4 regions of the Mesorhizobium sp. B3-2-1 genome follow, and region 2 is predicted to be linked to each of the others. Evidence: riboswitches for the same ligand, from Rfam matches in the RefSeq annotation. Region 2 holds a riboswitch; each other region holds the start of a gene.
The links. Region 2 has a riboswitch for cobalamin ahead of FJW08_RS22740 (CbtB domain-containing protein). Riboswitches for the same ligand answer to the same signal wherever they lie in the genome.
Positions count from the first base shown of each region.

Region 1: another riboswitch for cobalamin. It lies ahead of bluB (5,6-dimethylbenzimidazole synthase); the one in region 2 lies ahead of FJW08_RS22740 (CbtB domain-containing protein).
Region 3: another riboswitch for cobalamin. It lies ahead of FJW08_RS03855 (DUF1636 family protein); the one in region 2 lies ahead of FJW08_RS22740 (CbtB domain-containing protein).
Region 4: another riboswitch for cobalamin. It lies ahead of FJW08_RS24960 (DUF1636 family protein); the one in region 2 lies ahead of FJW08_RS22740 (CbtB domain-containing protein).

Region 1 is NZ_VFTI01000016.1:45,359-52,710, reverse strand. It holds gene FJW08_RS17735 (TetR/AcrR family transcriptional regulator) at 114-722, shown strand; gene FJW08_RS17730 (hypothetical protein) at 813-1,796, shown strand; partial or broken gene bluB (5,6-dimethylbenzimidazole synthase) at 1,964-2,470, opposite strand; cobalamin riboswitch at 2,642-2,821, opposite strand; gene FJW08_RS17720 (histone deacetylase family protein) at 2,944-3,870, shown strand; gene FJW08_RS17715 (exodeoxyribonuclease VII small subunit) at 3,874-4,125, shown strand; gene FJW08_RS17710 (DUF2277 domain-containing protein) at 4,218-4,484, shown strand; gene FJW08_RS17705 (pirin family protein) at 4,525-5,445, shown strand; gene dxs (1-deoxy-D-xylulose-5-phosphate synthase) at 5,540-7,352, shown strand, end outside.
Region 2 is NZ_VFTI01000024.1:29,017-36,368, reverse strand. It holds gene cobO (cob(I)yrinic acid a,c-diamide adenosyltransferase) at 7-621, opposite strand; gene cobU (bifunctional adenosylcobinamide kinase/adenosylcobinamide-phosphate guanylyltransferase) at 623-1,138, opposite strand; gene FJW08_RS22745 (CbtA family protein) at 1,131-1,937, opposite strand; gene FJW08_RS22740 (CbtB domain-containing protein) at 1,953-2,132, opposite strand; cobalamin riboswitch at 2,168-2,367, opposite strand; gene FJW08_RS22735 (aromatic ring-hydroxylating dioxygenase subunit alpha) at 2,511-3,680, shown strand; gene FJW08_RS22730 (MFS transporter) at 3,684-4,883, opposite strand; gene FJW08_RS22725 (DUF1624 domain-containing protein) at 5,119-6,117, shown strand; gene FJW08_RS22720 (isoprenylcysteine carboxylmethyltransferase family protein) at 6,114-6,602, shown strand; gene FJW08_RS22715 (MerR family DNA-binding transcriptional regulator) at 6,609-6,995, opposite strand; gene mgtE (magnesium transporter) at 7,133-7,352, opposite strand, start outside.
Region 3 is NZ_VFTI01000003.1:39,617-46,968, forward strand. It holds gene FJW08_RS03840 (DSD1 family PLP-dependent enzyme) at 1-436, shown strand, start outside; gene FJW08_RS03845 (helix-turn-helix domain-containing GNAT family N-acetyltransferase) at 621-1,556, shown strand; partial or broken gene FJW08_RS03850 (AraC family transcriptional regulator) at 1,564-1,713, opposite strand; cobalamin riboswitch at 1,834-2,040, shown strand; gene FJW08_RS03855 (DUF1636 family protein) at 2,166-2,543, shown strand; gene FJW08_RS03860 (ABC transporter ATP-binding protein) at 2,540-3,328, shown strand; gene FJW08_RS03865 (ABC transporter substrate-binding protein) at 3,374-4,321, shown strand; gene FJW08_RS03870 (iron ABC transporter permease) at 4,321-5,370, shown strand; gene FJW08_RS03875 (MarR family transcriptional regulator) at 5,516-5,995, shown strand; gene FJW08_RS03880 (HlyD family secretion protein) at 5,992-7,170, shown strand.
Region 4 is NZ_VFTI01000028.1:53,620-60,971, reverse strand. It holds gene FJW08_RS24980 (NADH-quinone oxidoreductase subunit C) at 1-152, opposite strand, end outside; gene FJW08_RS24975 (NADH-quinone oxidoreductase subunit B) at 157-738, opposite strand; gene FJW08_RS24970 (NADH-quinone oxidoreductase subunit A) at 729-1,094, opposite strand; gene FJW08_RS24965 (winged helix-turn-helix domain-containing protein) at 1,427-2,626, shown strand; cobalamin riboswitch at 2,656-2,863, shown strand; gene FJW08_RS24960 (DUF1636 family protein) at 2,901-3,329, shown strand; gene cobW (cobalamin biosynthesis protein CobW) at 3,331-4,368, shown strand; gene FJW08_RS24950 (cobaltochelatase subunit CobN) at 4,387-7,352, shown strand, end outside.

The DNA of each region.
Region 1 (7,352 bases), on a different contig from region 2:
GTTCCTCGACAAGGAGCGATTCGACGATTACATACGAGACGTATGAGTGTTAAATAGACCATACGCCCCGTATGTCAATTGGCATACGGGGCGTATGTAGATAAGGCCAGGACATGCATCGACCACGCAAGGAGATGATCGCGGAGACACGCGCCAAGCTGATCGCCGCGGCACGCCAAGCCTTTGGCACCATCGGGTACGCCGAAGCGTCGATGGACGATTTCACCGCGTCGGCCGGACTGACGCGCGGCGCCCTCTATCATCACTTCGGCGACAAGAAGGGACTGCTCGAGGCGGTTGTCGCGCAAATCGATGCTGAAATGGCGGCGCGGGTGAACGAGGTCGCGTCGAGGGCGCCGACCCGCTGGCAGCATTTCGTCGACGAATGCACCACCTATATCGAGATGGCGCTCGAGCCGGAAATCCAGCGCATCATGTTCCGGGACGGTCCGGCGGTGCTGGGCGATCCGGCACAGTGGTCGAATGCCAATGCCTGCGTCGGTTCAATGACCGATCATCTGACCGTGCTGCAAGAGGAGGGGATGGTCGTGCCGGGCCTCGATCCCGAGACCGCGGCGCGGCTGATCAATGGGGCGAGCAGCCAGGCCGCGCAGCGGATCGCCAACTCGAACGATCCCGAAGCGACGTCGAGGAAGGTGGTGGCAGCCTTCAAGCAATTGCTTGAAGGCCTGCTCGAGAAGCCGGAAGCGCGGCCAAACTGAGCCACCGTGGCGCCTCCCGCCGCCGCCTGCAATTGACAATAGCCGGTTTGAGCGCATCCTCCACAGCCATCTCTGAGGGGAGATTCGGGCATGTGGGATTTCGATATCGGCAGGTCGGTGTCCATCATGATGCGGACCTGGCCCTTCATTGTCTTTCGCATGATCGTCTATTTCGGCATCACGCTGGCCTACATCATGGCCACCGGCACGGGCGCCTCCGTCGGCTATGGCATCGGCCATATCTCCACCGATCCTGATGGACCGTTGTCCATCGCCATGTGGGGTGGCGTGGTCGGTTTCGGCCTCGTCTCGATCGCCGTCTATTGGATCCGCGAATATATCCTTTACGTCGTCAAGGCGGGTCACATCGCCGTCATGGTTCATCTGATCGACGGCCATGACGTTCCCGACGGCCAGAACCAGATCGCCTACGCAAGAGAGATTGTGACCGAGCGTTTTGCCGAGGCGAACATCCTTTTCGTCGTCGACCAACTAGTCAAGGGCGCTATCCGCGCCATCACCGGCCTGCTCGGCGGCATCGCGGCTTTCCTGCCCATTCCGGGCCTGAGCGGCCTGGTCTCGTTCCTCAACACGGTGATCCGCCTGTCGCTGACCTATGTCGATGAGATCATTCTCGGCTACAACATCCGCATCAATTCGTCCTCGCCCTTCGAGACCGCGCGGCAAGGCATCGTGCTCTACGCCCAGAACGGCAAGACCATGGTCAAGAACGCCATCTGGCTGGCGGTGATCATGTGGAGCGTCTCCTTCGTCATCTTCCTGCTGATGCTGGCGCCGGCAGCCGCTATTCTTTACGTCATGCCCGGTCAGCTCGCCGGTTGGGCCTTCGTTCTGGCCATCGTCTTTGCCTGGGCTTTCAAGGCGGCCTTCATCGAGCCGTTCGCCATTGCCTGCCTGATGCAGGTCTATTTCAAGACCATCGAGGGCCAGGTCCCCGATGCCGCCTGGGACGCCCGGCTCGCCGAAGCCTCGTCAAAGTTCCGGGAACTCAAGGACAAGGCGCTCTCCACCTTCGACGGTTCGCGCTGGGGTACGGCCGGCGCGACGCGCTGATCGGCGGGGTTTGCCGGCGCAGCGGCGACGGTGTTGAGGCGGGCCACCGTGGATTTGAGCGAGGCCTCACCCTGGCCGCAAAACGTCTCGCTCATGATCAGGTCGGGCAGCGGCAGCCGTCGGCCCCAGCCATGCGTTTCGAGGTCGGGTTTGGGCGCGAACTCGGAAACACGGCCAACGCAGAGATAGGCGATCGGCGTCACGTGGCCGGGGATGGATAGCAGGCTTTTCAGCGCTTGCGTCTCGATGATGCTGACCCAGCCGACTCCAACGCCCTCGGCGCGTGCCGCCAGCCAGAAATTCTGCACCGCGCAGACCGTGCTGTAGAGATCCATTTCCGGATTGTGCCAGCGCCCTAGCGGCGAGCCTTTCGAGCGCTCGCGGTCGCAGGTGATGCAGATGTTCAGCGCGCTTTCGCAGATGCCTTCGAGCTTGAGCTTGCGGTAGAGCGCCCGCCGGTCTGCCTCGATTGCCGGCAGTTCCTGTTCGCGGGCGGCCAAGAACAGGTCGCGCACCTCCCCCCGTCGCGCGGCATCGCGAATGACGATGAAATTCCAGGGCTGCATGAAGCCGACCGACGGCGCGTGATGGGCGGCAAGCAGCAGCCGCGCGAGCACCTCGTCGTCGATCGTCTCCGATGTAAAATGGCTACGCACGTCGCGCCGCGTGAACATGGCGCGGTAAACCGCGTCGCGCGCAATCTGGTCAAATCCATCGCCCATTGCAGCGGTCATGTCTTCCGGCATCGCTTGTCCCCTTGCGATTGCAGCAGTTCAAATTCTCAGAGCGTACTTTGTGCGTCCAAGAAGGCGCACGCCGCTCTGATATCATCCGCCTGACCATGCGGATGACGATGCCTGCCAGGCCGGTCTTCTGGCTCGGAATCAACCCACGTCCGGTGCCTTCCCGTCATCGACAGTGGCACTTACCGGCGCAGTCCCCCTCACAGCGTTGGGCACGCCACGGTATCAAACCGTGTTCCCGATTCTCCCGCTTTCGCGGGCACCAGGCAGTAGCAGCAGTCTTACGCCGAATGGCCGGCGACGCCAATGCCCGCAGCGACATGAATGGACGCAGGTTCGATTTTCCCCAGCGATCAGGCCGCAACGCATGGCCATCGCCGCGCCGGGGCACTAGATAGAGGGACATGGCCACTCGTCTCTACACGCACCCGATCTTTCTCGAACACATCACCCCGCCCGGTCACCCCGAGCGGCCCGACCGCCTGCGCGCCATCGAACGTGTGCTCGACGACGAAGCTTTCGCCGCGCTCGACCGCGTCGAGGCACCGCAAGGCGACGAGGCGACCATCCTTTACGCGCATCCCGCCGATTTCGTCGCGCGTGTCCGCGCCGCCATCCCCGACGAAGGCATTGCCCGCATCGATGCCGACACCACCGCCAGCCCGAAGAGCTGGCAGGCCGCGACCACGGCGATCGGCGCCGCCAACGCCGCCGTCGACGACGTCTTTGCGGGCCGCGCCGACAATGTTTTCGTCGCCGCCCGGCCACCTGGGCACCATGCGGAAAAGACCACGGCCATGGGCTTCTGCTTCTTCAATACGGCGGCAATCGCTGCCCGCTATGCACAGAAGAAGCATGGCGCCGAGCGTGTCGCCGTCGTCGACTGGGACGTGCATCACGGCAACGGCACGCAGGATATTTTCTGGGACGATCCCTCGGTGCTCTATTGCTCGACGCACCAGATGCCGCTCTATCCCGGCACCGGCGCGAAGAGCGAGACCGGCGCCGGCAACATCGTCAACGCGCCGCTGGCGCCGCAGACCGGCAGCGAGGTGTTTCGCGATGCCTTCCTGTCGCGCGTGCTGCCGGCACTCGACAATTTCGCGCCCGACCTGATCATCATTTCGGCTGGCTTCGACGCGCACCATCGCGACCCGCTGGCGGAAATCAATCTGACCGAGGACGATTTCGACTGGGCGACCGGCCAGCTGATGCAGCGCGCCGCACGCCATGGCGGCAACCGGCTCGTCAGCCTGCTCGAGGGCGGCTACGATCTGCAGGGATTGGCATTTTCGGTCGCCGCCCATGTCGGGCGACTGATGAAAGGATGAATGATGACTGGTGAGATCAACGAAGACGTCAAGGCGATGAGCTTCGAACAGGCACTCGACGCTCTGGAGAAGATCGTCGATGATCTGGAGCGTGGCGACGTGCCGCTCGACCAGTCGATCCGGATCTACGAGCGCGGCGAGGCGCTGAAGATGCATTGCGACCGGTTGCTGAAGGCCGCTGAGGACAAGGTCGAGAAGATCAGGCTGTCGCGCGACGGCAAGCCGGTTGGAACCGAGCCGCTCGACGCGGACTAGGGAGCCGAGCAGCTTTACCGATTTTTGGACACGATCATGATCGAGGATACAGTTCGTCCCGATTGAAACGGACAAGAGGAGATACGGAAGCGATGTGCAGAAACATCAAGACCCTGTTCAATTTTGATCCGCCGGCAACCAATGACGAAGTCCGCGACGCGGCACTCCAGTTTGTCCGCAAGCTGAGCGGTACGACGCGGCCTTCCGCCAAGAACCAGCATGCATTTGATCACGCGGTCGACGCCATCGCGGCATCGGCACGCGAGCTTCTCGATTCGCTCGAAACCCACCAGCATCCGCGCAATCGCGAAGAGGTGGCGGCTAAACTAAGAGCAAAGGCGGCGATCCGGTTCGCCTGATATGCCCAAAGCGCCCACTGACCGCTGACCAGGAGAGTTCATGAGCTTCTTCCCGGGGAAAGACCCTGAGGCCGGCGATGCCTTCGCCAGCGACCAGATCGAGCTGATGGTCATCCCGAACGCCAAGGATATTGGCGGCTTCGAGGTGCGCCGCGCCTTGCCGACCGCCAAGCGGCGCCTGGTCGGGCCGTTCATCTTCTTCGATCGAATGGGTCCCGCCATCATGCGCGCCGGCCAGGCGCTCGATGTCCGTCCGCACCCGCATATCGGCCTGTCGACCGTGACCTATCTGTTCGACGGCAAGATCAGGCACCGCGATTCGCTCGGCACCGAAATGGTGATCGAGCCCGGCGACGTGAACCTGATGACCGCAGGCCGCGGCATCGTCCACTCCGAGCGCACGCCGCAGGAATTGCGCGGCGCGCCGATGTCGATCTCCGGCCTGCAGACCTGGTTGGCTCTGCCGGACGGCAAGGAAGAGGTTGCGCCGGTATTCGAGAACACAGCTGCGCTGCGGCTTCCAGAGATCGATGCCGAGGGTGTTAGCGGCCGTGTCGTCATCGGCGATTTCCAAGGATTGCGGTCTCCGGTGCGGGCGGATTCCGAAACGCTCTACGCTGATTTGCGGCTTGCGCCCGGTGCCAGCGTCAAGATCCCGGCCGATGCGGAAGAGCGCGCCATCTACACGCTGGAGGGCGAGGTCTCGATTTCAGGCGACGTCTTTCCGGCGGAACGGCTGCTGGTGTTCCGTCCCGGCGACGAGATCGTCATATCGTCGCCGACGGGTGCGCATTTCATGCTATTCGGCGGTGCCTCGCTCGGTTCGAAGCGCTACATCTGGTGGAATTTCGTCTCCTCGTCCAAGGAGCGCATCGAGCAGGCCAAGCAGGAATGGAAGACCGGCCGCTTCGATATCGTCCCCGGCGATGAGAAAGAATTCATTCCGCTGCCGGAAGGCTGAGCGGTGAGGGACTGACTATCCGCGTTACCGACACGCATTTACTTTCGCCGGCCGGCGGCCTATCCCGCCGAAGAAAAGAAAGTCTGGGCCCAACGTGAACGCAACGCCGCATACGCCGCTTCTCGACAAGGTTCGCGTCCCGGCCGACCTGCGCACGCTGGCCGAGAGCGAATTGCCACAGCTGGCATCCGAGCTTCGGGCCGAACTGGTCGACGCCGTTTCCCGCACCGGGGGCCATCTCGGTGCCGGCCTTGGCGTGGTCGAACTGACGGTGGCGCTGCATTATGTCTTCAACACACCCGATGACCGGCTGATCTGGGATGTCGGCCATCAGGCCTATCCGCACAAGATCCTGACCGGACGCCGGGACCGCATCCGCACCTTGCGCCAGGAAGGCGGCTTGTCGGGCTTCACCCGTCGGGCCGAGAGCGAATACGACCCGTTCGGCGCCGCCCACTCCTCGACATCGATATCGGCGGGTCTCGGCATGGCCGCCGCCCGCGACCTTTCGGGTGGTCGCAACAATGTCATTTCAGTCATCGGCGACGGCGCCATGTCGGCCGGCATGGCCTATGAGGCGATGAACAATGCTGGCGCGCTCGATGCCCGCCTCATCGTCATCCTCAACGACAACGACATGTCGATCGCGCCGCCGACCGGCGCGATGAGCGCCTATCTGGCGCGCCTGGCTTCCGGCAAGGCCTATATCGGCTTGCGCGACTTCGGCAAGAAACTGACCTCCTATCTCGGCAAGCGGGCCGATCGAGCCATCACCCGCGCGGTCGAGCACGCGCGCGGCTACGTCACCGGCGGCACTTTGTTCGAGGAACTCGGCTTCTATCACATTGGCCCCATCGACGGTCACAATCTGGAGCATCTGATTCCGGTCCTGAAAAATGTCCGCGATAACGGCAAGGGTCCGGTGCTGATCCACGTCGTCACCCAGAAGGGCAAAGGCTATGCGCCGGCGGAAGCAGCCGCAGACAAATACCATGGCGTCAACAAATTCGACGTCATCACCGGCGCGCAGGCCAAGGCGCCGGCCAACGCGCCGGCCTATACCAAGGTGTTCGCCGAAAGCCTGATCCAGGAAGGCCGCGAGGACGACCGCATCGTTGCCGTCACCGCCGCCATGCCGAGCGGCACCGGCCTCGACCTCTTCGGCGAGGTGTTCCCTTCGAGGACCTTCGATGTCGGCATCGCCGAGCAGCATGCGGTGACCTTCGCCGCCGGCCTGGCGACGGAGGGCTACAAGCCGTTCGCGGCGATCTATTCGACTTTCCTGCAACGCGCCTACGATCAGGTCGTCCATGACGTCGCGATCCAGAAACTGCCGGTGCGTTTCCCCATCGATCGCGCCGGCTTCGTCGGCGCCGACGGTGCCACCCATTGCGGCGCCTTCGACACCACTTTCCTGGCAAGCCTGCCGGGCTTTGTCGTGATGGCTGCGGCCGACGAAGCGGAACTGCGTCACATGGTGCGCACCGCCGCCAGCTATGACGATGGGCCGATCGCCTTCCGCTATCCGCGCGGCAACGGAGTCGGCGTCGACATGCCCGAGCGCGGCTCGGTTCTCGAGATCGGCAAAGGCCGCATCGTCCGGGAAGGCAGCAAGGTTGCCCTGCTGTCCTTCGGCACGAGGTTGCAGGATTGCCTTGCCGCCGCCGAGGAACTCGGCGCGGCCGGGCTTTCCACCACGGTCGCCGATGCCCGTTTCGCCAAGCCGCTCGACCAGGATCTGATCCGGCGGCTGGCCCGCTCGCACGAGGTTCTGGTGACGGTGGAGGAGGGCGCTATCGGCGGCTTCGCCAGCCATGTGCTGCAGTTCCTTGCCCATGAAGGATTGCTGGAGAGCGGCCTCAAGGTACGCCCGCTGGTTCTGCCCGACGCCTTCACCGACCACGCCA
Region 2 (7,352 bases):
GAACAATCAGAACTCGATCCCCTGCTGAGCTTTCACGCCCGCCGAGAAATGATGCTTGGTCACGCCCATCTCGGTGACCAGATCGGCGGCCCCGATCAGCGCTGGCTTGGCGTTGCGGCCGGTAACGACGACATGCAGGCCCTCGCGCCGGCCCTTCAGCGCCGCTACCACCTTGTCGAGATCGAGATAATCGTAGCGCAGCGCGATGTTGAGTTCGTCGAGCACGACAAGGCTGATCGAGGGATCGTCGATCAATTCCCGCGCTTTGGCCCAGGCAGCCTCGGCGGCCGCGATGTCGCGCTTCAAATCCTGCGTCTCCCAGGTGAAACCCTCGCCCATGGCGTGCCAGACGACCCGGTCGCCAAAGGCGGCGAAAGCGTCCTTCTCGCCTGTGTGCCATCTGCCCTTGATGAACTGCACGACACCGACGCGCTTGCCGTAGCCGAGCATTCTAAGCGCCAGCCCGAAGGCGGCCGTGGTCTTGCCCTTGCCGGGACCGGTGTTGACGATCAGCAACCCCTTCTCGATCGTCTTGCCAGCAACCTCGGCGTCCTGCACCGCCTTGCGCTTGGCCATTTTGGCGCGATGGCGTTCTTCATCCTTGTCGTCGATGTCAGTCATTTCACTTCACCTTGAGCGGTAGCCCCGCCACCATCAGCAGCACCGTGTCGGCGACCGCGGCGACCCGCTGGTTGAGCCGGCCGGCGTCGTCGCGAAAACGCCGCGCCAGCGCATTGTCGGGCACGATACCTTGCCCGACCTCGTTCGATACCACGATCCATGGTCCGCGCGGCCGCGACAGCACGTAGGCCAGCCGTCGGCACGCCGCGTCCACGTCGTGGTCGGCCAGCATGTGATTGGTCAGCCACAGCGTCAGGCAGTCGACAAGCACCGGCTGATCATCCGGCAAGGCTTCCAGCGCTTCGGCAAGGTCGAGTGGCGCATCGATGGTCGACCACCCTTCGCCGCGCCGCGAGCGGTGCAACGCGATGCGCTCGCGCATCTCGTCGTCATAGGCTTGCGCCGTGGCGATATAGGCCCATGGCGAGGGCAATGCCGCCACCAGGGTTTCGGCGTGCGCGCTCTTGCCGGAGCGCGCGCCACCGATGATGAAGGTCAGCTTGCGGCGATCAGGCAAAGCTGTCGCGCAGGCTGGTCGCCGTGCCGGTGAAGCGTCTGCGCACCACGCCGACGACGGCGCCGAGCACCAGCCAGAACACCAGATTGGTCACCGTCACCGCCACCACGAACTGGTGGTGCAGGCCTTCCGGGATCGGTGTTTCGAAACTGTCGGGCTGCGGCGCGCCGACGATATGCGGGGCGACGATCAGCAAGACGGCGAGAATGGTCAACGGCAGCGATCTGCGAAACACGATCAGGCCAAGGCCGATGGCGGTCGCCGCCGCCGTTGCCGTCCACCAGATCTGACGCGGAAGAAGATCGGCCGCCGGCATTGCCGGCAGTTCCGGCTGCAGGCCGAGGCCAGGCGCCAGCGTGAACACGGCAAAGCCGGCCAGCCCCCAGAACACGCCCTGGCGCCAATTGCCGATGCCGCCGGCAAACTCGGAAACCGCGACCAGGACCAGCGCGAAACCGATGCCGGTGACGATATTGGCAACCACGCTGAAGGCGAAACGCTCGAAACCGTCGGCCGGCGCCCAGGCTTCGTCTTCCTCCGCCGGCGTCTTGGCTTCGACGGCTGCTGGCGCGGCAGAACTCATCGCATTCCCAGCGGGCGCGACCGTGCTTACGGCGCTGGTATCGGTTGCGGCGGGTGCCGCGCCATGGTCGTGGTGATGGCCGCCGCCGGCCTTTTCGTAGACCTCCGCCTTGAGGATCAGCGGCACTGTCGCATAGGCCTGCATGCAGGCGAGAACGACACCGGCCACGAGCCCCGCGATCGCCGCGACGAACACGACGTTGCGAAACAGATTCATGATGTCAGATCCTCGTCAGTGGCAGGGAAACGCCATCGAGTGGCGATAGTCGTGGGCGGCATTGTGGACCGCATCGATATGCGAGAAACCGACAAAGCCGACGACGAAGATGCCGAGCAGCGCCGCGAGCGCGAGCTGCATGAGGCGCGACTGCGAGGAGACGGAGGCGCCGAGGGAGACGGAAGCGGTAGTCATGTCTTGTCCTTTCGCCCTCCACCCGAGGGCATCGAAGTCAGTTTCCTGTCGCCGGCAGGTCTCCTGGCTCGCGGATAAGCGCCCTTCCCCACCTTCCCGAAGGAAAACCTTCAGTGGCATATGGAGAGGACTACCGCACACAGTTGCGGGGGCAGCCACGGCATTAGACAGGAATTCCTGTCCGCACCGCATTCCCTCTTGGCTCCAAAAAGGAACCGACGACGCTGGTGACTATAGGGAAATTCGCCGCGCGCGGCAAACCAAATTCCGACAGCCGCCAGCGCAGGAGCGTCGTATCGGCAAAGCCGCTCCCATCCCGTCCTGATTGACAAACTCCATGGCCGGGTGTCGGCTGGCAACCCGCACAGGAAGCCAGCCATGCAGCCCGATGCCAGCGAGCGCGAGCCCTATAACGGCCTGACCCGAAGCGAGCCGTCGCTGCCCTCATCGGCCTATTGGGACCAGGAGAACTATCAGCGTGATCTCGACGCCATCTGGTACAGAGACTGGCTGCTCGTCTGCCGCGAGGCCGACCTTGCCCAGCCTTTGGCATTCCGCACCTTCCGCGTCGGTACGCAGGAAATTCTTGTCCTGCGCGACGAGACCGGTGCGTTGCGTGCCTTCCACAACACGTGCCGGCATCGCGGCTCGCAGCTTTGCCAGGAAAGCGAAGGACGGCTGAAGGCGCGGCTGATCACCTGCCCGTATCATGCCTGGTCCTATTCGCTGCGCGGCGACCTTGTGCGCGTGCCATCGAAGTCGCTGCCTGATGGCTTCGACAAGGCCGATTATCCGCTTTATCGCGTCGCACTCTCGGTGTGGCGGGGCTTCGTCTTCGTCAATCTTGCTGAAGATGCCGCCGGCTCGGCGCAGTCATCCTTCGACCCGGCCTCCGGCGACCTCGGCAACTGGCCGCTGGACACGCTGGTGTCGGGCCATGTGCTGCGCAAGGTCATGAACTGCAACTGGAAGATTTTCTGGGAGAACTTCAACGAGTGCCTGCACTGCCCGGGCGTCCACAAGGACCTGTCGCGGCTTGTGCCCATCTATGGCCGCGGTCTGATGAGCCGGCATGACGATCCCGAATGGGCGCGCCATGCCGCCAATGATGCGCCGGAGTTTTCCGGAGGCCTGCGCGCCGGGGCTGAAACATGGTCGCGTGACGGGCAGACGCATGGGCCGGTCTTCCCGGGCTTGACGCAGGCGGAACGCACCGCCGGCCAGACTTACGCCAGCAGCCTGCCCTCGATGTTCATCGTCGGCCATGTCGACTATGTCAGGACCGTGCGGCTGGTGCCGCTGGGTCCGGAACAGACCGAATTGACCGCTGAATGGCTGTTCGCGCCCGAGGCGCTCGCCGAGACCGATATCGACAACATCGTCGCCTTCGGCACGCAGGTGCTGGAGGAGGATGCCGCGATCTGCGAGGTCAACCAGAAAGGCCTGCGCTCGATGCGTCATACAGCCGGCGTGCTGATGCCCGAGGAGTACGACTTGCATCGTTTCCACAATTGGGTACGCGAGCGCCATACGGCGCTTTCGCCCTGATTTTTACAGAGACTTCGGCAGGTAGTGCCACGTCATGAAGCCGCAAAACGCCGCCAGCAGGCCGAGCGTGACGAACACCGATCCCAGTCCGAAGAAGGCCAGTACCACCGAATAGACCAGCGGCGGCGTCAGTTCGGAAAAGTCGAGATAGGTGCGGTAGACCGCCGCCATCTGCGCGCGCTCATAGGAGCGCACCGAGCGCATGAAGGCGGTCGAACCCAGCGCATCGAGTGCGATGGTGAAGAAGGCGCCGCACAACAGGAAGGCGCCGGTGAGCAGCGGTACGGTTTCGCCCACGGCACCGGCGGCCAGCAGCGTCGCCGACATGGCGAAATAGGCAAATGTCATGGTCCGGCGGCCGCCAAAGCGCTTTCCCGCCTTGCCCCAGAAGATCGCCATGAACAGCAGCGCATTGCCGGCCGAGACCAGCAGGCCGCCCGCCAGTTCACCCTCGCCGGTGATCACCATGAACAGCGGTCCATAGACGAAGAACGTCGTCCAGAAGCAGGATCGGCCGAAGGCGATCAGCCAGGCGAGCCTGAGCCTCGGCTGTGCCACGAAGCGGCCGATATTGGCGAGCGGATTGGCCGGCCGCGTCTTGCCGGGGCGGATCGACGGGTTGTCGCCCAGCCGGTACGTCCAGAACAGCGCCAGCAAGGCCATGGCGAAAACCGCCACCGCGCCATGCGCGGCGTAGATGCCGAAATGCGCGTAAAGGAAGATGCCGAGCGTCGGCCCGCCCGTCCAGGCGACCATCGACCACGCCATGCGCAGCGATTCGGCTTGCATGAAGTCGGTCTTGCGGATGTGGTCCATGATGTAGAGGTTGAGCGTGATCGAAAGCGCACTGGCACCCATCACCCGGCACAGCATGCCGGCCAGTTGCCCGGCGAGCGTGTGCGTGACGAAGAACAGCGAGCCGATGGCGAGCAGGCAGGCGCCTGCCGTGTAGACCCAGCGCCGCGCAAAGCGGCGGATCAGCATCGGCATGAACAAGGTCACCGACAGGCCGAGCATGGAAACGACGGTATAGAGGATCGAGACGATCTGCTCGTTGTGGAGGATCTCGTAGGCCTGGATCGGTATGACGCTCGACACCATGGCGCGGGCGAAGGATTCCACCGCGTAGAGCGAGGCGAAGGTGCGCGCATCCGCGGCCTTGAGGGCCGGAAGCCAGATCGGATGGCGCACATGCGTGGACATTGCTTCCCCAAAGCAGAATCGCGACGTCAAATCTGCCGTGGACATTTCAGGCCCATTAAGAGGAAACCGACGCACATCCGGCAAAAGCGAAGCCGGTCAAAGGCTTTCCCGCAGTGGCCTAACCCGGTGGCTGGCGCGGACCCGCCGCGCGGCCCGGGCCAAGGGCGACCGGTCTTCTTCTATCCGGTGCAACCGTGATAGTCGTCTTGTTGGGGTTGAATCAGATCGCGAGACCATGAGCATCCACACGCCGACCGCACCCGCTCCGGAGCCATCGAAGCGCATCGCCGCGATCGATATTTTGCGCGGCGTCGCGCTGATCGCGATGGCGAGCTACCATTTCACCTGGGATCTGGAATTCTTCGGCTACACCGATCCCGGTCTCACCGCCTTCGGCTGGTGGAAGATCTACGCCCGCTGCATCGCCTCGACCTTCCTGTTCCTGGTCGGCGTCAGCCTGTATCTCGCGCATGGCCGGCAAATCCGCTGGAACGGCTTCTGGAAGCGGTTCGCCATGGTCGCAGGTGCTGCGATCACCATCTCGGTCGTTACCCGCATCGTCACGCCCGACGGATTCATCTTCTTCGGCATCCTGCACGAGATCGCACTCGCCAGCCTGCTTGGCCTCGCCTTCCTGCGCCTGCCGGCGCTGCTGACGCTTGTCGTCGCCGCGCTCGTCATCGCCGCGCCCGTCTACCTGCGCTTCGAGGACCTCGATCACCCCTGGCTGTGGTGGATCGGCCTTTCCGCCGTCAATCCGCGTTCCAACGACTACGTGCCGCTGTTCCCCTGGTTCGGCGCGGTGCTTGGGGGCATTGCGGTGACGAAACTGGCGTCCGCTTCCGGCATACGGGCACGCCTGGCGAGCCTCGTGCCCGGCCGTTGGGCCAATCCGCTGGTCTTCATCGGCCGCCACAGCCTGGCCTTCTACCTGATCCACCAGCCGCTGCTGATCGGTTGCGTCTGGCTGTTCTCACAAGTGATGCCGGCCCAGGTCGAGCCTCCGCAGGTCAATTTCCTGAAAACCTGCCAGCGCTCGTGCGAGCAGATGCGCAACGCAACCTTCTGTTCGAGCTATTGCGGCTGCATGCTCGATACGCTTCAAGGTGAAGGCTCTCTTGATCGGCTCTTCGACAACGACCAGACTGCCGACTTCAGGGCGCATCTGTCCGATCTTGCCGCAACGTGCACCGCCAAGACCGACGACAAGATGACGGAGGGAGGGACACAATGATCGAGCCGAAGCCTGGGACCGAACCGAAGCCTGGGGTGATACCGTGGCCGCCGGTGATCTACGCTGCCGCGATCGCGATCAGCATCATCCTCGGCATGCTCTATCCCTTGCCCTGGATCGGCGACCTCCTGGGCGACATTCTGTTCGCCGCCGGCTGGGTGGCACTGTTCACCGTCGCCGTACTCTGGTTCACCGCAATCCGCACCATGATACGGGCCAGGACAACGCTCAATCCCAACGCCGTACCCGATCATCTCGTCACGACCGGTCCCTTCGGCGTCACCCGCAACCCGATGTACCTGGCCAATACGCTGCTGTTGATCGGCGTTGCCTTCGTCTCGGGCATCGCCTGGTTTTTCCTGCTTGCCTTCGTCGCCGCCTTCGCCACCCAGAAGGTCGCGATCGAGCGCGAGGAAAAGATGTTGGCGGCGAAATTCGGCAAGAAATACCGCGATTATGCAAAAAGAGTGCGGCGCTGGATCTGAGCAGGGCTAGGTGTTGACGCCGAGCTCGACCAGCCGCTCGACGCAAGACTCCTCGGCCTGGTCGAGTTCGGCCAGCGTCTCCTCAAGGTCGCGGCGTTTTTGCCTGAGATCCTCGCGCTTTTCCTCGATGCGCTTGATCATCAGCTTGAGCTGCCCGACCTCGCCCGGCGGCTCCTTGTACATCTGGATGATCTCGCGGATCTCGTTGATCGAGAAGCCGAGGCGTTTTCCGCGCATGATCTGCCGGATGAGGTGACGGTCGGAAGGGCGAAACAGCCGCGTGCGACCGCGACGCACCGGCTGCACCAGTCCCTCGTCTTCGTAGAAACGCAGCGTCCGCGTCGACACGTCGAATTCGCGGGTCAGTTCGGTGATCGAATAATATTCCCGCATTGTCACTCCATGCGGGAATTCCGGGCATTCGCCATGCGGCGCCCTTCCCTCCCGAACCAAACCGTTGCCACACCGGAATCGACGCGGCACCCCGTGCGAGCCTCGCACGGCATTTACGTAAAAGTCAATTGAGACGCCTAACGGACGCTGAACCACCAGGTCGCGAGGCCCAGGAAAGCAAAGAATCCAACGACATCGGTAACGGTGGTGACAAAGACCGCCGAAGCGACTGCGGGGTCGACTTTGAACCGATCGAGCAGCAACGGGATCAGGATGCCGGCAAGGGCCGCCACGAACATGTTGATGATCATCGCCGCCGCGATGATGCCGCCCAGATTGGGGTCGTGGAACCAGACA
Region 3 (7,352 bases), on a different contig from region 2:
CGCCAACGAAGTGTCGATGGGCTCGGCCTTCGTGCTGCCCGGCGATTTCGACACGCCAGGTCTCGGCGGCTTTCAGCCGGCGGCCTTCATCGCAACGCCCATTCTGAAGGTGGTCGAGCCGATGCTGCCCGGCCCGCCGGCGGTCTCGCGTCTGCTCCAGGCGCTCGGCCGGTTTCCGCGCAAGGGCTGCTATCTCTATAGCGGCAAATGGATGGCCGAACCGGTGTTTCCCGAAGGCATGGAGACGAACGGTCTGCTTGGCCTGTCCTCCAACCAGCAATTCATGTCCCTGCCCGCCGAGGCCGTCGTCAGGCCGGGCGACTACGCATTCCTGCGGCCGACGCAGAGCGAAGCCGTGCTGCAGCAGCTCGGGCCGATCGCGGTGCTTTCCGGTGGCAGGATCGTCGACCGCTGGCCGGTGCTGCCGATGGGGTGATGGCTGTCGTCTCGGCGTCGCCATTGGCGCCTGCATCTGCAATGTCGTCATTCCAGGGTCTGCGCGCGTCGCTGCGCTCCCTGCTCCGCACAAGAATGACGAAGTTGTGAGGCGCCTCGTTGCAACGATTTTATTGACTCAGTCAACTAAATGACTGATCCTGTCCAGGACAGGAGGAACCCCCATGACGATCCACGACCACCCCGGCAAGGAACGCATCGACGCGGTGCGCGCGTTCAACCGCTTCTACACCCGCCAGATCGGTGTGCTCGACGAAGGCTGGCTGAAAAGCACCTTTTCGCTTACCGAGGCGCGGGTGCTCTATGAGCTTGCCCATCGCGACGGGCTCGTCGCCAGCGACCTGGTGCGCGATCTCGGCCTTGACCCCGGCTATGTCAGCCGTTTGCTCAAAAAATTCGAGGAGCGCGGTCTGGTCGAGCGCGAAGCCACCGAGGCGGACGCGCGCCGCGCCTCGATCGCGCTGACGCCAGCGGGTAGGGAAGCCTTCGCGCCGCTCAACCAGGATTCGCACGACCAGGTGCGCGCGCTACTCGGTCGCCTGGCGCCCGTCGATCAGGATCGGCTGGTCAAGGCCATGCGCATCGTCCAGGACCTGCTCGGCGACAGACCCGAACCCAAGGTGCCTTACATCCTGCGGCCGCTGCAGGTTGGCGACATCGGCTGGGTCACGCGCCGCCAGGGCATGCTCTACGCCCAGGACTATGGTTGGGACGAAACCTACGAGGCACTGGTGGCTGAGATCCTCGGCGAGTTCGTCAAGAATTTCGATCCGAAATGGGAGCGCGGCTGGATCGCCGAGCGGGAAGGTGAGGTCGTCGGCTCGGTCTTCGTCGTGCGCAAGTCGGATCAGGTGGCCAAGCTGCGGCTGCTCTATGTCGAACCTTCGGCGCGCCGCCTCGGCATCGGCAAGCGCCTGGTCGAGGAATGCATCGGCTTCGCCCGCGCCAGGGGATACAAGACGCTGACCTTATGGACCAACGACATTCTGACCGCCGCCCGGCACATCTACCAGGCGGCCGGTTTCAAGCTGATCGAGGAAGAGCCCCACCATTCCTTCGGCAAGGATCTGGTCGGACAGAACTGGGATCTGGACCTGTAGCGGCGCGTCATGCCTTGACCCGCACCCAGATCTCCAGCCCGCCATTACCGGTGCGGCCATCGAATTCGGGCCCATAGCGCTCGAATTCCGACGCGTAGGCGATTTCATGGCCGGAGGCGGGAAGCCAGCCGTTCCAGATCGTGTCGATCGTGCGCCGATGAAAAAACGGCAACGGCTGTCAGGCGGCCGGACGCAAAGTCGACGACAGGCTTGCTCTCAGGTCTGTTCTGTTATAACAAAACGAAGCAATCGCCTTGCCTCGCTGTCGCGCGCGGCCTAGGCTGCGACTCGTGATGGTCCCCGAGCCGAAAGGCGAGGGGTGAAAAGGGAACGCGGTGAGACCCCATGGGGTCGAGGCCGCGGCTGCCCCCGCAACTGTAAGCGGTGAGCAAGATCCGGAACGCCACTGGCCGGCAAGGCTGGGAAGGCAGGATTGCGCAGAGACCCGTGAGCCAGGAGACCTGCCATCACTGAGTTGACCGGACGGGGTGTGCCGGGAGGAAACGTGGACATCGGTCTTGTCGGCCGGTCGACCAACATCCTTCCGTCGCCAGTTTTGAAAGTGACGGGAAGTTGGACGGCGCAATCGATCGTATTCAACCCGGCTCCATGCACCAGATCATCGTGTGCACCCTTTGCCGCGACGTGCCGACCGGCGTCAGGTCGGGCGAAGGTTTGTGCGCCGAGTTGCGCTCCCGCCTCTCGGCCCAGCCTGACGTGGCGCATGGTTTCACGGTCGAGGGCGTGGCTTGCATGGCGGGTTGCGCGCGTCCCCTGACAGTGGCTTTCCAGGCGCCAGGCAAGGCAGCCTATCTCTTCGGGTCGATCGACGCGCAGGCCGACGCTGCCGATCTCGTGCGGTTTGCCAGGCTTTACGCTTCGCTTCCGGACGGCTGGTGCAATTCCGGACAACGTCCGCCGGGCCTGGCCGGCAAGACGCTGGCCCGCATCCCGGGAGCCGGCAAGCTGGCGGATGGCAATCGATGACAACGCCGCTTCTCGATGCGCGCGACCTGGGCGCGACGGCGAATGGCCGGCATCTGGTCCATGCCGTCAGCCTGTCGGTGACATCCGGCGACCGCCTCGCCATCATTGGTCCCAACGGCGCCGGCAAGACCACGCTGCTGCGCATGTTGTCCGGCATGCTCAGGCCGAGCTTCGGAGAGGTGAAGCTCGGCGGGCGGCGCCTGGATGGGATTTCGCCCGCCGAACGGGCTCTGCATATCGCCGTCGTGGGCCAGACCGACCAGCCGGACCCACGGCTGGCGGTGATCGACTATGTCGAGCTTGGCCGCGTCCCGCATGCCGGCCTGAGGCGCCGCGGCGAGGAACGCGACATTGTCGTGGACGCGCTGCGCCGGACCGGCCTGTTGCCGCTGCTCGGCCGGACCATCGGCTCGCTGTCTGGTGGCGAACGCCAGCGCGCCCAGCTTGCGCGTGCCATCGCGCAGGAGCCCAAGATCCTGTTCCTCGACGAGCCGACCAACCACCTCGACCCGCGCGCCCGCGCGCAACTGCTCGAACTGGTGGCCGGCTTCGGCATGACGGTGATCGCGGTGCTGCACGATCTGACCCTGGTGGCGCCCTTCGCCACCAGGGTCGCGGTGATGAACGAGGCCCGGCTGCAGGCGCTGGCGCCGCCGCACGAGGCGCTGACGCAGCAGTTGATCCGCGAGATTTTCGGCGTCGACGTGTTTCGCCTGCGCCATCCCACCGAGGACCGCGAACTGACGGTGTTCGACCTTCCGAACCGCGCCGCACCGCCGTCCTGATCAAATCCATCCTTATCCGACACGTTCAACCAAGGAGCAAAGTCCGTGAAACGCCTCGCCTTGTCCCTCGTCGTCTCGCTGCTGGCCTCGACAGCCTTTGCCTTCCCCGTCACCGTCGACAGCTGCGGCAAGCAGCTGACCTTCGACGCGCCGCCGAAGCGCGCCGTCATCCATGATCTCAACATGGCCGAGATGGCCTTCGCGCTGAAGCTGCAGCCGTCGATCGTCGGCCTGACCGGTATCACCGGATGGTACAAGGTCGGCCCCGAATTCAAGGCAGAGCAGGGTTCCATTCCCGAACTGGCGCCGAAATATCCGACGCTGGAGAATCTCGTCGCCGCCGAGCCCGATTTCTTCTTCGCCGGCTGGTACTACGGCATGAAGCCCGGCGGCGACGTGACCCCCGACACGCTCGCTCCGCACGGCATCAAGACGCTGGTGCTGACCGAAAGCTGCGTCCATCTCGACAAGAGCCGCCCGGCCGCCTCCATGGACCTGCTCTATGGCGATATCGAAAAGCTGGGCAAGGTCTTCGGCAAGGAGGCAGAAGCGGAGAAGCTTGTCGCCGGCTGGAAGGCGCAACTCGCCGATATCACCGCCAAGGTCGGCAGCGCCAAGGGAACACGCGTGTTCCTGTACGATTCCGGCGAGGACAAGCCCTTTACCGCGGGAAAGTTCGCCATCCCCAGCGCCATGATATCGGCGGCCGGCGGCGACAACATCATGGCCGACATGGAAACGAGCTGGGGCAACACGGACTGGGAGACGGTGGCGGCGCGCAATCCGCAATTCCTCATCCTGCTCGATTATCAGGACGGCGGCGGTTACAGGAAGCTGCTCGATTTCCTGAAGGCGCACCCGGCGATGAAGGAGACGGACGCGGTCAGGAACGAGCGCTTCGTGGCGCTTCGTTATGCCGAACTGACGCCAGGACCGGCGAACATCGAAGCCATCGGCAAGATCGCCAGGGCGATGCATCCGGAAGCGTTCTGATGGATCTTGCCCGAGAGCACAAATCCGGCTCGCTTTCAGGGCACAAAGCCTTCACGCTGGCCATGACGGCGGGCGCGGTGGCGCTCGTCGCTCTCGCGCTGCTGTCGATCGCTTACGGCTCGACGCTGATACCTCTAACCGATGTCGCCGCCGCCCTTGGCCGTGCCATCGGGCTGGATGAGCCCGGGATATCGGGCCCGGTCGGCAAGATCGTCGTCGACTTGCGGCTGCCACGCACGATCCTGGCGATCTATGTCGGCGGCGGGCTGGGTATCGTCGGCGCGCTTTTGCAGACCGTGACCCGCAACGACCTTGCCGACCCTTTCCTGTTCGGCCTGTCGTCGGGGGCCGCTGCCGGCGCGGTTTCCGTCATTACCGTCTTCGGCGACAGCTTCGGCATCTGGACCTTGCCTGTGGCTGCGTTCACCGGCGGCATCCTCGCCGCCTCCATCGTGCTTTTGCTGGTGGCGCGGGTGAGGGGGCAAGGTCCCGAACGGCTGATCCTCGCCGGCCTTGCCGTCTCCTTCATGTTCACGGCCTTGACCAATTATCTGGTTTTTGCCGGCGACCAGCGCGCGGCCCATTCGGTGCTGTTCTGGACCATGGGCGGGCTCGGGCTGGCGCGCTGGGACAATGTGTGGCTGGGCGCGGTCGGCGCTGGCACGATCGCGGCCTACGGACTGTGGAACCACCGCAAGCTGGACGCTTTCCTGGCCGGCGAAAGCGCCGCCGAAAGTCTCGGCGTGCCGGTGGCCCGCATGCGCAGGACGACATTTCTCGTGGCGGCTTTCTCGACGGCAATCCTCGTCTCGGTCGCCGGCGTCATCGGCTTTGTCGGATTGATGATCCCGCATCTGTCGCGGCCACTGGCCGGTCCCTTGCATCTGCGCCTGATCGCAAGTTGCGCGGTTTTCGGGGCGGTGCTCCTGCTGGCAAGCGATCTTCTGGCCCGGACCTTGCTGCCGCCGCAGGAACTGCCGATCGGCATCATCACCAGCTCGCTCGGCGCGTTCTTCGTCGTCACCATGGTTGTTCGAAACCGCCTTTGAAGACGGCGTCCGCGCGTTTCGCATGGGAAGGGCGTTCACCTGTCGCTAACCAGGATCGCGTTGCAGACCTGCCATGCGCATTTTTCCGGCTTTCGTGGCGATGTGGTATCTTGATTAGTAAGCACGCTTATTATATGTATCGCTCATGGTTTCAGATGGCATCGACAGACTGGGATTTTTGATCCACGACGTGCAGCGCCTGATGCGCAAGCGCTTCGAGGCGCGCGCCAGTGGGCTCGGCCTGTCCTCGGCGCAGTGGCGGCTTCTGGTCCGCGTTGCCAAGGAGGCGGGCGTTGCACAGGCGCGGCTCGCCGAACTGCTCGAAATCGAGCCGATCAGCGTCTCACGCCTGGTCGACCGGATGGAGGAGGGCGGCTGGATCGAACGCCGCTCCGACGCGGCCGACCGGCGCGTGCGGATGATCTTCCCAACCGAGAAGGCGAATGCGGCCTATGCGGACGTCAAGAGCCTTGCTGGCGAGGTCTATGAGGAATCGCTCAGCGGCGTTTCGCCGGAAGACCGGCGCGTCCTGATCCGGGCGCTGGATGTAATGGTACAGAATCTGACGGACAGCGAAGCTTCGTCACTTGAAAAGATCAAGAGTTCGGAAGGTGCGGCAGCATGAACGCGGTAGCCAAGGTTGAAGAAAACGCTCCCAAGGTGGAGATGGAAGCGCCGGCCCAGCCGGCTGCCGCCCCTGTCGCGGTCACTCCTCCCGTGCAGCCGGTCGCGGCGCCGAAGAAGAAGCGCCGCATCGGCCGCTTCTTCCTGATGTTTGCCTTACCGGCGGCATTGATCATCGGCGGCGGCTATGTCTGGGTGACGGGCGGGCGCTACCAGGAAACGGAAAACGCCAATCTGCAGCAGGCCAAGGTGTCGATCGCCTCCGACACGGCCGGTCGTATCGTTCAGGTCGCCATATCGGACAATCAGACGGTGAAGCAGGGCGATCTCCTGTTCGCCATCGACCCCGAGCCCTACCGGATCGCGCTTGCACAGGCTGACGCGGCGGTGGCTGCCGCGCGCCTCAATGTCGAGCAGCTGCGCGCCGCTTACAGCCAGGCGATGGCGCAGGAGAAATCCGCCAGCAGCGAAGTTGCCTATGCGCAGTCGCAATATGACCGTGCCGCCGATCTCGCGCAGAAGGGCATCAACGCCAAGTCCTCGCTGGATCAGGCCAGGAACGATCTCGACAAGGCAAAACAGCAGCTCGCCGTTGCCGAACAGGGCATCGTCAGCGCCAAGGCGGCGCTCGGCGGCAATCCCGATATCGAGACAGACAAGCATCCGACCGTGATGTCGGCGCTCGCCGCGCGCGACAAGGCTGCCTATGACCTGGCGCAGACCACGGTGAAGGCGCCTGCCGATGGTCTTGTCTATCAAGCCGCGTCCTTCAAGGTCGGCCAGTATGTCGGCTCCGGCACACCGTTGTTTGCGCTGGTCGAAACCGGCGACACCTGGATCGACGCCAATTTCAAGGAAACCCAACTCACCAACATGAAGCCTGGTCAGAAGGCGGAGATCGTGGTCGACACCTATCCGGGCAGGACCTTCGAGGCGACTGTCAAGGCTATCGGTGCCGGCACCGGCGCGGACTTCTCGCTGCTGCCCGCCCAGAACGCCACGGGCAATTGGGTCAAGGTGACCCAGCGCATTCCGGTACGCCTGGAACTGACCGATGCCGACGCCAAGATGGCGCTGCGTACCGGCATGAGCGCTTCGGTTACTGTCGATACGGGCGTGGCGCGTGGCTGGCCGTCGATCTTCGGCCACGCCACGGCCGGCGAGCCCGCGCAGTAAGTCAGCGGAAGCCCGCCGGGACCAGGCGGGTGGAGCCGAGTTACAGGATTGGTCTGATGGGAGCGGTGGGTAGGATCAGTATTTGGGTCGGGCCGCGTGGCTGCCCAAGATCTGAAATCTTCGATACGGACCCGTCGGTCCTCTGGTTTCCGGGCGGCATGCATCCGCTCGTCAGAGACTTT
Region 4 (7,352 bases), on a different contig from region 2:
CGCGCATCGTCGCGCAGGAAAGTCATCACTTCGACCAGATCGCCCGGCTCGACCTGGACGGTGAGCTCACCATAGGCGAGCACCGCATCGCCGAAGCGGCCAGGCAGCTTCTCGCCGAGATAGGTCGACAGTTCGCTAAGGGAGGCGGCCATGGATTTACCGTTCGATCGTGCCGGTGCGGCGGATTTTCTTCTGCAGGAGAAGAATGCCGTAGAGCAGGGCTTCGGCGCTCGGCGGGCAGCCGGGCACATAGATGTCGACGGGCACGACGCGGTCGCAGCCGCGCACCACCGAATAGGAATAATGATAATAGCCGCCGCCATTGGCGCAGGAGCCCATCGAGATGACGTAGCGCGGCTCCGGCATCTGGTCATAGACCTTGCGCAGCGCCGGCGCCATCTTGTTGGTCAGCGTGCCGGCCACGATCATGATGTCGGACTGGCGCGGAGACGCGCGCGGCGCGACGCCGAACCGCTCCGAATCGTAGCGCGGCATCGAGGTGTGGATCATCTCGACCGCGCAGCACGCCAGGCCGAAGGTCATGAACATCAGCGAGCCGCTGCGCGCCCAGGTGATCAGCGCCTCGGTCGAGGTGACCAGAAAACCCTTGTCGGCAAGCTCGTTGTTGATTTCGAGGAAGAAGGGATCGTCCTGCCCCACCGGCTTGCCGGTGTTGGGGTCGATGATACCCTTGGGCTTTGGCGCGACGAGGGTGCCTGAACTGTCGTTCAATCCCATTCCAGCGCTCCTTTTTTCCATTCATAGGCAAAGCCGATTGTCAGCACTGCCAAAAACACCATCATCGACCAGAAACCGAGCATGCCGATCTTCGAGAAGGACACCGCCCAGGGAAACAGGAAGGCTACTTCGAGATCGAAGATGATGAACAGGATCGACACCAGGTAGAAACGGATGTCGAACTTCATGCGGGCGTCGTCGAACGAGTTGAATCCGCATTCATAGGCGGACAGCTTCTCGGGATCCGGGTTTCGGTAGGCTACCAGGAACGGCGCCGCGAGCAGCGCCAGGCCGACCACCAGCGCCACGCCGATAAACAGGACGATGGGCAGGTACGAACTGAGGAGTGCGTTCATGCAGCGGCTTTCCGTTGGCGCCAATCCACGTTGATTACAGCACCGGACCTTAATGCGGAAGCGTGACAGATTAACCGCTGAACCGTTTTAAGGAGCCTATGCTGCAACGCGGCGAGGGTTAGCGCAGCACTTCCAGCGAAGCAAGTCAAACCTTGTTCAAAACACCGAGCTGGACGGCAATCCGGGAGAAACTGGTCCCATATGCTCCTGTTTGATTTCCTTCGTCTTTTACTCCACTTTTCTCTCCTGACAAGGTTGCCGCCAAAACCCTGCTAGCATGGACAGGAATCACCCCCCGCAACGCCAGACAGGTCCACCAGAGACGCATCCGCATGAAGGAAAAGATCTCGCTTGCCGCCGCCCGGCGCATCGCGCTCGCCGCTCAGGGATTTCTCGATCCCCGCCCCGCCGGCACGCCCGACCGCCGCCACTTCGCCCGCGTTCTGTCTCGCACCGGCCTGCTGCAGATCGATTCCGTCAGTGCGGTGGTTCGCGCCCATTACATGCCCCTCTATTCGCGTCTTGGCCCCTATCCCCTCGCTTTGCTCGACAATGCCGCCGTGACGCGAAAGCGCACTGTGTTCGAATACTGGGCGCACGAGGCCTCGTTCCTGCCCGTCGAGACCTACCCGCTGATGCGCTGGCGCATGCGGCGCGCCGAGCAAGGCGATGAAATGTATCTGGGGCTGGCCAAATGGGGCCGCGAGCACGCCCCCTATATAGAAGAGATCTACCGCGAGGTCGTGGCACGCGGCCCGATCGCCGCTTCCGCGCTGGAAGGCCAGAAAGGCTCCGGCGGCTGGTGGGGCTGGAGCCACGCCAAGCACGCCTTCGAATGGCTGTTCTGGGCCGGGCGCATCACCACCGCGCACCGGCGCGGCTTCGAGCGCTTCTACGACCTGCCGGAGCGCGTGCTGCCGCAGGCGATCCTCGACCTGCCGGTACCGACCGCCGAGGATGCACATCGCGAATTGCTGCGCATCTCCGCCCGCGCCCATGGCGTGGCGACATCGGGCGACCTGCGCGATTATTTTCGACTCTCCCCCGCCGACATGAAAGGCCGCCTGGAGGAACTGGTCGAGACCGGCGAGTTGCTGCCGGTCCGTGTCGAGGGCTGGGACAAGCCGGCTTACCTCCATAGGGGCGCGCGCTTGCCACGCAAGATCGAGGCCCGCGCCCTGCTGGCGCCGTTCGATCCGGTCGTCTTCGAGCGCTCGCGCAGCGAGCGGCTGTTCGATTTCCACTACCGTATCGAGATCTACACCCCGGCCGACAAGCGCCAATATGGCTACTATGTCCTGCCCTTCCTGCTCGGCGACAGGATCGTGGCGCGCGTCGACCTCAAGGCCGACCGGCCGGCAAGTGTCCTGCGTGTCCATGCCGCCTACGCCGAGCCCGGCGCACCGCCCGAAACCGCCGCTCAGCTCTCCGAGGAATTGAAGCAGATGCAGGGCTGGCTTGGCCTCGAACGCATCGAAGTGACGCCCGCCGGCGACCTGGGCCCGGCGCTGTCCGACATCGCGGTGTCGTAAGCTCGCGTTGACACCGCTGCCCGCAAGAGCCTAAATCCAATCCAGACGGTCTCCTCTCGGCAAAGGGAGGAGCCAAGAGGGAATGCGGTGCGGGATTGAAAATCCCAAATCCGCGGCTGTCCCCGCAACTGTGAGCGAAGAGCCAAGGCCGAAAGCCACTGGGATTGTCCCGGGAAGGCGGCTACCCAAGGCGATGACCCGCGAGCCAGGAGACCTGCCGTCTGGAATGCAAGTATCCGATCGTCCGGCGGGTTTTCCGGGCAAGGAGCCTGATTTGGATCGCGACGGCAGTTTTTCGGCTGAAACAACGGACATTTCGTCCGGCGGGGATGATTCCCTGGCCGGCATCACTGTCATCGTCTGCGCCTCCTGTCGCGACGAGACCGGCTCCGATGCTCATCCCCGGGCCGGCGAACTTTTGGCTGAAGATACGCGCCAAGCCGCCTCGGGCGACAACATCCGCATCCGCACCGTCGAATGCCTCGGCAATTGCAAGCGCCGGCTGAGCGCCGCGATCCTGCGCGACGGATGCTGGAGCTATGTGTTTGGCGATCTGACCCCGACCAGCGGTGCCGATCTCGTCACCGGCGCGAAACTCTTCGCCACCTCCAGCGACGGCCTCATTCCCTGGCGGGGCAGGCCCGATAGCCTCAAACGCGGCCTCGTTGCCCGCATCCCTCCCCTCGACATGCTGAAAGACTGATATGACCGCATCCGTTTCCCGCGTTCCCTGCACCGTCGTCACCGGCTTCCTCGGCGCCGGCAAGACGACCCTTGTCCGCCATCTTCTGGAAAACGCCGGCGGCAAACGGATTGCCATCATCGTCAACGAGTTCGGCGACATCGGCATCGACGGCGAAATCCTCAAGGGCTGCGGCATCGACACCTGCCCCGAGGAAAACATCGTCGAACTGGCCAATGGCTGCATCTGCTGCACCGTCGCCGACGATTTCGTGCCGGCGCTCGACCAGATCCTGTGCCTGACGCCGAAGGTCGACCATATCCTGATCGAAACCTCGGGCCTCGCTCTGCCCAAGCCGCTGGTCCAGGCTTTCCAGTGGCCGTCGGTGAAGAGCCGCGTGACCGTCGATGGCGTCATCGCCGTGGTCGACGGTCCCGCACTTGCCGAAGGCCGGGTTGCCAACGACATGGAAGCCCTGCAGGCGCAGCGCGCCGGGGATGAAAGCCTCGACCATGATGATCCGGTCGAGGAAGTGTTCGAGGACCAGATCGCCTGCGCCGATCTGATCATCCTGTCGAAGAGCGACCTGATGGACGCCGACGGCTCGGCCCGCGCTAACAGCATCATCGGCGAACACGCCGCCCGCGCCGTGAAGATCGTGCCGACGTCTCATGGCAAGGTCGATCCCTCGGTGCTGCTCGGCCTCGGGCTCGCCGTCGAGGACGATATCGAGAACCGCAAATCCCATCACGACGGCGCATTCGACCACGAGCATGACGACTTCGACACGTTCATCGTCGACATTCCCTCGATCGCCAATCCCGACGAGCTGGCAAAGCGCGTCGCCGCGGCCGCCGAACAGGAGAACGTGTTGCGGGTGAAAGGCTTCGTCGAGGTCGGCGGCAAGCCGATGCGGCTCCTGCTGCAGGCCGTCGGCCCGCGCGTCAATCACTACTATGACCGCGCCTGGACCGCCGGGGACGACCGTCGTTCGCGCCTGGTCGTCATCGGCCTCAAGGGGCTGAACCGGCCGGCGATCGAACGCATACTCGCCGGCTGATTTTCGGGCACGGGCGCGATGCACATCCTCACCACGACCTCCGCCTCGCTCGACGACCTCGCCGAGCCTGTCGATCTCAGGCAGACGCCGGCGGATATCGTGGCTCTATCCTTCACCGACAGCGACCTCGCCGGGCTGGCGGCGGCATGGAAGGCCGACGCCGATCGCCTGCCCTCGATGCGGCTGGCGGCACTGCGCGACCTGCGCCATCCCATGTCGGTCGACCTCTGGGTCGACAGCGTCGCCCGCCACGCCAAGGTCGTCCTGGTGCGTATCCTCGGCGGTTACGACTGGTGGCGCTATGGCTGCGACCAACTGGCGGCAATTGCCCGCGAACGCGGCATAAGACTGGCGCTGCTTCCCGGTGAAAGCCATGACGAGGATCTCAGGCTGATCGAAGCCTCGACGCTGCCCCGCGCCGAACTCGACGGCCTGCTCGGCTATTTCCGCGAGGGCGGCCCGGCCAATATGAACGCGCTGGTGCACAGGCTGGCGGGCTTGGCCGGACAGGATACATCAGTCGCCAGTCCGGTCAGCGTGCCGAAGGCCGGTTACTATCAGTCTGGAATGGGGGTCGCAGAGAAGCCGGACCTTTCAAATGTCAGCGCCCCCATCATCCCGATTCTCTTCTACCGATCGATGCTGCTCGCGGCCGATGTCGCCCCGATCGATGCGCTGGCCGACGCTTTGCGCTCCCAGGGACTGGCACCGGTCCCGATCTTTGTTTCCAGTCTCAAGGATCCGCTGTCCCTGGCATTCGCCGAAAATGCCGTCGCATCGCTGAAACCGGCCGCCATCATCGCCGCGACCGCTTTCGCGTCCGGCGCCGAGGCCGGCGTGGAAACCCTGTTCGACCGCGCCGGCGTGCCTGTCTTCCAGGTCATCGTCGCCACCACACGCCGCGACGTCTGGGAAAACAACCAGCGCGGGCTGGCACCCGCCGACCTTGCCATGCATGTCGTGCTGCCCGAACTCGATGGCCGCATCCTTGCCGGCGCCATTTCCTTCAAGGGCGAGAGTGATGTCGACCCGGCGCTGGGCCACCGTGCGTTGGCCAACCAGCCGCAAGCGGATCGTGTGGAGCAAGTGGCTAAGCGCGTAGCGGCCTTCATCCGTTTGCAAGAGACCCCGCGCGCCGAACGCAAGCTCGCGATCCTCATTCCCGATTATCCCAGCGCCCCTGGCCGCACCGGCTATGCGGTCGGGCTGGATGTGCCGTCCAGCGTGATCGCCATGCTGCACGACTTGAGCGAACAGGGCTATGCCGTTGAAGGGATTCCACAAACGCCGCGTGAATTGCTGGATTTGCTGGAGCGCGGCGATCATGGGCTGGGGCTGGAAGACTACGACTCCTTTTCGACGGAGTTACCGATATCGGCAATTGCCGCGGTAGAGGCTGCTTGGGGCAGAGCGGAAAGCGTGACAGGTCTTCGCGAGGCGCCCCCCTCTGTCCTGCCGGACATCTCCCCCTCAAGGGGGGAGATTGGCAGCTCCAGCGCCCCGTCCATCCCTGCAATGTTGGCATTTGGCGAAAGCCGTGACGACAGCGCAATCTCCCCCCTTGAGGGGGAGATGTCCGGCAGGACAGAGGGGGGCGCCTCGCGCAAACCTTCGCTATCAAGCAAGAAACACTTCCCCTTCCGCGCCGCGCATTTCGGCAACATCACCGTGGCCCTCGCTCCCGACCGTGGCCGTTCCGCCGATCGCCGCGCCGACTATCACGACTCGTCCCGGCCTCCGCGCCACGCTTTGATCGCCTTCGGCCTGTGGCTGCGCAGATCGCTCGGCGTCCATGCCTTGATCCATGTCGGCGCCCACGGCACGCTGGAATGGCTGCCCGGCAAGACGGTTGCGCTTTCGCAAAACTGCTTTCCCGAGATCGTGACCGGCTGCCTGCCCGTCATCTATCCCTTCATCGTCTCCAACCCCGGCGAGGCGGCACAGGCCAAGCGGCGGATCGCTGCCGTCACCCTTGGCCATCTGCCGCCGCCGCTGACGGGCGCCGGACTGGACGAGGGCCAGCACAAGCTCGAGCGGCTGGTCGACGAATATGCCCAGGCCGACGGCCTCGACCGCCGCCGCCGCGACCGTCTCGCCAGGTTGATTGTCGAAACCGCGCAAAAGACCGGCCTCGCCTCCGAAGCCGGCGTCGCCGCGACCGATGCGCCCGATGAAGCGCTGCGCCGCATCGACGCCTGGCTCTGCGACCTCAAGGATTTCGCCATCAAGGACGGGCTGCATGTCTACGGCCATGTCCCAGACGACGAGCCGGACCCCATGCGCAGGCAAAGCGCGGAAGCCGAGAAGGCCGCGCTGCTCGCCGCGCTCGATGGCCGCCACGTCAAGGCTGGCCCGGCCGGCGCGCCCGCGCGCGGCCGCTCCGACGTGCTGCCGACAGGCCGTAACCTGTTCACCTCGGACCCGCGCACCATGCCGACGCCGACCGCCTATGATCTCGGCAAGGTGGCTGCCGAGGAAGTGGTGCGCGGCTACATGCAATCGCATGGCGACTGGCCCCGCTCCTTGGTCATCGATCTCTGGGGCTCGGCCTCGCTGCGTACCGGCGGCGAGGAGATTGCGCAAGGCCTGGCGCTGATGGGCTGCCGGCCGCAATGGGATGCTGCCACCGGCCGCATCACCGGCATCGAGGTGCTGCCGCCGGCTACGCTCGGCCGCCCGCGCGTCGACGTCACCTGGCGCATATCAGGCCTGTTCCGCGACATGTTCCCGACCCAGATCGCACTGATCGACGCCGCAGCCAAAGCCGTTGCCGCGCGCGACGAGGACGATTCGGAAAATCCGCTCGCCGCCAGGACCCGCGCCGACGGCAAGGTCAGCCCGCGCATCTTCGGCACCTCGCCCGGCACTTACGGCGCCGGCGTCGAGGAGATTTTGTCCAGCGGCGACTGGGCGGCGCGCGAAGAGATCGGCCGCGCCTATCTCGACGCCACTTCGCATGCCTACGGCGGTGCCGGCGGCGAAGG